Regions from separate parts of the Psychrobacter sp. Sarcosine-02u-2 genome, predicted to be linked through region 2. Evidence: riboswitches for the same ligand, from Rfam matches in the RefSeq annotation. Region 2 holds a riboswitch; the other holds the start of a gene.
The links. A riboswitch is a leader RNA that binds a small molecule or an ion and turns the genes downstream of it on or off. The one in region 2 is predicted to bind thiamine pyrophosphate.
Positions count from the first base shown of each region.

Region 1 (2,474 bases), on a different contig from region 2:
TTGAGCCTTTTTTTATGCACGGCTATGAGGGCGCATCACTCAGTGATATTGCCAAGGCTGTGGGCATCCGCAAAGCCTCTCTCTATACGCATTTTGCCAGTAAAAAAGCGATATACTTAGAATTACTACAAGATGCGCTCGAGTCAGAATGTGCATTTATTAAGTCATGCTTTGCGACGACTAGTGAATTCCCTGCTCCCGGTGAAGCGTATTGCCGAGCGTTTGAAGTACGTTATAAAAGCGCAATTACCCTACGGTTTTTAATTCGCATGGCCTATGCCGCACCTGTGCATTTGACCAATACCAGTGCAGCGACTTTTAACGTTTATATTAAGGTGTTGACTGAGCAAATACAGCTGGCTCTGAAGCCTTATGAGCTTGATGCTGAGCAGCTAGCGCTTTATACCGACGCCTATTTAGGCGTTATCGATAGCTTAAGTGTGGAGCTGCTATATGCAGAAGGCTTATATGAGCGCCGTTTTAAAGCCATGCTGATGCTCTACCACACTGCCATTGAACAGCTTACTAAAAAATAACTTTTTAAATATAGGTGACTTTTATATATGGTTGTTTGAGCATCGCTTGCTAATGATGACTGGTCTCGCCTATCATAGGGACGCTTGGTCATCTTATAACCATAAAGACCAACATTTAAATCATAAAAACCTTGTCGGGGTGCTTTGATTTTTGATGATTTAATTACCATCAAAATCATGGCTGAGAGAGTCCCGCGAACCTGATGCAGTTAGCACTGACGTAGGAAACAAGCGTGTCGATATATAAGTCACAATTACTTTATATTTTGCCAATCTAGTTACCCTAGACTGGCAAATTTATTGTGCCTTATTATCTCTTGTTTTCTGCCATTTGCTTGCTCGCGCTTTATAACAGTAAGTAAAAACTATGGATTATCAAACCCTACGCCACCATTGCCCCACATGGGACGATTACATTCAGCATGACTTTGTAAAGCAGCTGACCGCTGGCACGCTCGCCCCTGATAGCTTTCGCCACTACCTTGTGCAAGACTATTTATACTTAATTCACTATACCCGCGTCATGGCGCTCAGTATTTATAAAAGCGACACGCTGGCACAAATGCGCATCGGTCAAGCAGGTATCAATGCCATGCTCGATATGGAAATTGCTATGTATTTGGATTTCTGTCATCAGTGGAATATCCCACTTGAACAAGTAGAAAACGCCCCTGAGTCTGCCGTGACCATCGCCTATAGTCGCTATATATTAGACGCAGCAATGTCAGGCTCGCTAGCTGAACTGTATGCTGCCATTGCGCCTTGCTTGATGGGTTATGGGGAAATTGGCAAGTCTATAAAAGAACAAGGATTTATCGCTGATAATCCGTATCAGCCATGGATTGACGTGTTTTCCAGTGAGGAGTTTCAAGTAATTACCGCACAAAACGAAGCACAGATTAATACACTATTAGCCGATGCCAGCCCTGCTCAAGCAGACAAGTTCCAACGCTTATTTAATACCGCCGCACGTATGGAAGTGAATTTTTGGCAGCAGGCGTTAGATTTGTCTTAATTTATAATCAATCTGGCTTAGTTCTAAAAAAGCCCTCTACAATCAAAAATAATGATCAATAATAACGATCCACAAGGAGAAACATCATGGCAGCATTCGATGAACACGCAAGCGCGTATGACAGCTGGTTTTTTGACAATCAAAACTTGCTCACCAGCGAGCTAAAACTGGTTGCTCATTTCTTGGATAAAGACAGCGAGATATTGTCTATCGGCTGCGGTAGTGGACTGTTTGAGTCTCTACTGGCAAAAGACTATGACATTCATATCAAACATGGTATCGAGCCTTCAAAAGACATGGCAGCAGTCGCAGAAAAGCGCGGTATGCAAGTCGATATCAGCCCAGCCGAAACCTGCGAGATTGAACCCAATAAGTTCGATATTATTATGTTTAACGGCAGTGTCAGCTATATCAGCGATTTAGATATCTGTATCAAAAAAGCCTTTGACGCTCTAAAAACGGGCGGCAAACTTATTCTGATTGATGTACCAAAAGAAAGTGGCTTTGCCAGCTTATATAACCTTGCCAGCGCGGTAGATACGTGGGAGCATCCACTACTTGCGCACATCTCGCCTGCTGATCCTTATCCTATCGAGCTGGTTAAATCAGCTAACTGGCGTACCTCTGATGAAAAAATCGCCTTAATGCAAGCCAATGGTTTCGTTGATTTCGAATATGCGCAGACTTTATTGACCCATCCTATGTATGCCAATGACAAAGTCCAAGAGGTCAGCGAAGGCTATGATCGCGGCGACTACGTGGCAATTTGTGGTTATAAAAAATAACGGTTTTAATGTGCGTTATCGCTGGCTGACACTTGAATAATACGCCGAACGCCCTTATAAATGGTGCATAAAGCGCTTATCATATTTCAATAAAAAATAAGGACCACATCATGACTGATGATCCAAAAGACACTACTA
Region 1 is NZ_PJBX01000132.1:3,933-6,406, reverse strand. Features, by position in the region: gene CXF58_RS14095 (TetR/AcrR family transcriptional regulator) at 1-536, shown strand, start outside; TPP riboswitch at 662-780, shown strand; gene tenA (thiaminase II) at 904-1,551, shown strand; gene CXF58_RS04735 (class I SAM-dependent DNA methyltransferase) at 1,638-2,336, shown strand.
Region 1: it holds a riboswitch for thiamine pyrophosphate, as region 2 does, so the genes downstream of both, tenA (thiaminase II) here and thiC (phosphomethylpyrimidine synthase ThiC) in region 2, are expected to answer to the same signal.

Region 2 (2,474 bases):
GCCTAAGCTAAATGCCACATCATACTGCTTCATAATCTCGCAGATATCTTCAAAATGCGTGTATAAAAAGCTCTCTTTATGATGGGCCAAACACCACTGCGCCATGATAGAGCCGCCACGCGAGACGATGCCCGTCAAGCGATTGGCGGTTAGCGGTACATAACGTAGCAGTACGCCAGCGTGAATGGTAAAGTAATCAACGCCTTGCTCGGCTTGCTCAATCAAGGTATCGCGGAATATCTCCCACGTTAAGTCTTCGGCAACGCCATCGACTTTCTCTAAGGCTTGATAAATCGGCACCGTACCAATTGGCACTGGTGAGTTACGAATCAACCATTCACGGGTTTCATGGATATGATTGCCGGTCGATAAATCCATAATGGTATCGGCGCCCCAGCGCGTTGCCCAGGTCATTTTTGATACTTCTTCATCGATAGATGAGCCGAGCGCTGAATTGCCGATATTGGCGTTAATTTTCACTAAAAAATTACGCCCGATAATCATCGGCTCAGATTCAGGGTGATTGATATTATTGGGGATAATGGCGCGGCCTGCGGCAACTTCGCTGCGGACAAACTCAGGGGTGATGATTTTTGGCGTATTGGCACCAAAGCTTTCGCCATCGTGTTGGCGCATATCGGTCAGTTCGTGCTGCTTTTGCGTCTCACGAATGGCGATATATTCCATTTCAGGCGTGATAATACCGCGACGCGCGTAATGCATTTGCGTGACGTTCTTTCCTACTAAGGCGCGACGTGGTCTATCAATATGCGCAAATCTTAAGTTAGCAGTACTGATATCACGGGCGCGCGCTTGTCCGTATGAGCTAGATAAACCTTTTAACTGTTCAGTATCGCCGCGCTCAGCAATCCAGCCTTCACGCAGCTTTGGTAAGCCTTTGGTCAAATCGATCTCGACATTGGGATCGGTGTAAACGCCTGAGGTGTCGTAGACATAAAATGGTGGGTTTTGCTCCCAATCGTACTCGCTTACCCCTTGGATAGGGGTAGGGTCAAGGGTAATCTCGCGCATCGGTACTTGGATATCGGGCCGTGAGCCCCCGATATAGACTTTTTTAGAAGCTGGTAAGATGCGGTGTAAGTCGCGAGCGTCTTCTTCAAAACGCGCATCATTTGCGGTACGATGGGCAGGCGTTTTTAGAGCGTCGGCTTTTTTGTCAGAAGTTTTGGCAATAGGAGTTGAAGTATTTTGTGTGAGGTTCATATGCTGTCCTAGCGTGTTGGTTTTTGAATAAAAGCAACACCGCCAGTAGCTGCGGGGCAAGACGATGCAAGATAGACAAATTCAATCATTAAACGTCTGCACTATTATTAAATTCAACTTTCATTGAAAATGAATCTAATGCCGTTGTTAAATGATTGGTAGGCGCCGCTTTTTATTGCTTTCCTCATGGCCGCGTAAAAACGCTAGCACATGAAGTATGAGCAATAATAAAAAGGCATTTCTGCGCGCCCTTTGTATATAAAACATAGTCTTAAGACTTCCCTGCGTCGGTACTAACCGCATCAGGTTCGGCGGGTGATCTCTCAGCGAATGTATGAAATAGCTTAAACTAAGCTTGTCATACACCGCACCCCGAGTCTGTCAGTGTTGTAAATCAGTCTCATACTAACAAACTATAGGGATGATGCCTAGTCATTTGCCGTTTGTTAGTAGAGAGGCAATCTTGCTGTTATTAATGTAATCACTGTCTTTTAATCAATGACAGCTTTTCAATTAATGACATTCTTTTTAATTAATAAAATCACCGTGCGTATTATTTTTCTGGTGTCCAACCTTGCGCGCGCTCGTAGTCTTCATTGTCCAAAAACTTCTCGCGTTGCTCAGTTAAGAACTTTTTGGCTTCAGGGTCCATCATGCTGAGATGGTTTTCGTTAATCAGCATGGTTTGCTGCTCAAGCCATTCTTTCCAAGCTTTGTCAGAAACGGTTTCTTGTAGCTCTTGACCTTTTTTATTAGGAAATGGCGGATGCGGCATTTTTGGCAATTCCTGCTTATATTTGCGGCAAAATACGGTATTGGCTTGTGGATTAAAAGTCTCAGTCATCAGGCAATCCTCATTAATTAGTGGTATTAAATTATCGTGTCGAATATTGGTAATCTATCATAACGCGCTTGCACGATTTAGCAAAGCGTATCAGGTGTAGAGAAGGTAACATCAAATCTATAGTCGGCGTACTTTTAAACCGCTACGGTGTTGCTCGCCCTAGATGTACTCAGTGTACTATCTGCGGTAGATCGCCTTGTAGCGATTTTAAAATTCCTTGACTATATCCAGTGCTGGCAAAATCAGGCATGACAAAAAAACACCCGCACAATGGCGGGTGTTAGAGAAAAGCGCTAGTTTTAAAGCACAGTTTTATTGCTAGCTTCAGCTTTAAAAAAGGCTTTTAAGCAAACGATTTTAGGCGCGCACGTCCATTAACCACCGCCTGTTTGACTTGATTTGGCGC
Region 2 is NZ_PJBX01000179.1:18,627-21,100, forward strand. Features, by position in the region: gene thiC (phosphomethylpyrimidine synthase ThiC) at 1-1,224, opposite strand, end outside; TPP riboswitch at 1,487-1,609, opposite strand; gene CXF58_RS12930 (oxidative damage protection protein) at 1,778-2,068, opposite strand; gene argH (argininosuccinate lyase) at 2,412-2,474, opposite strand, start outside.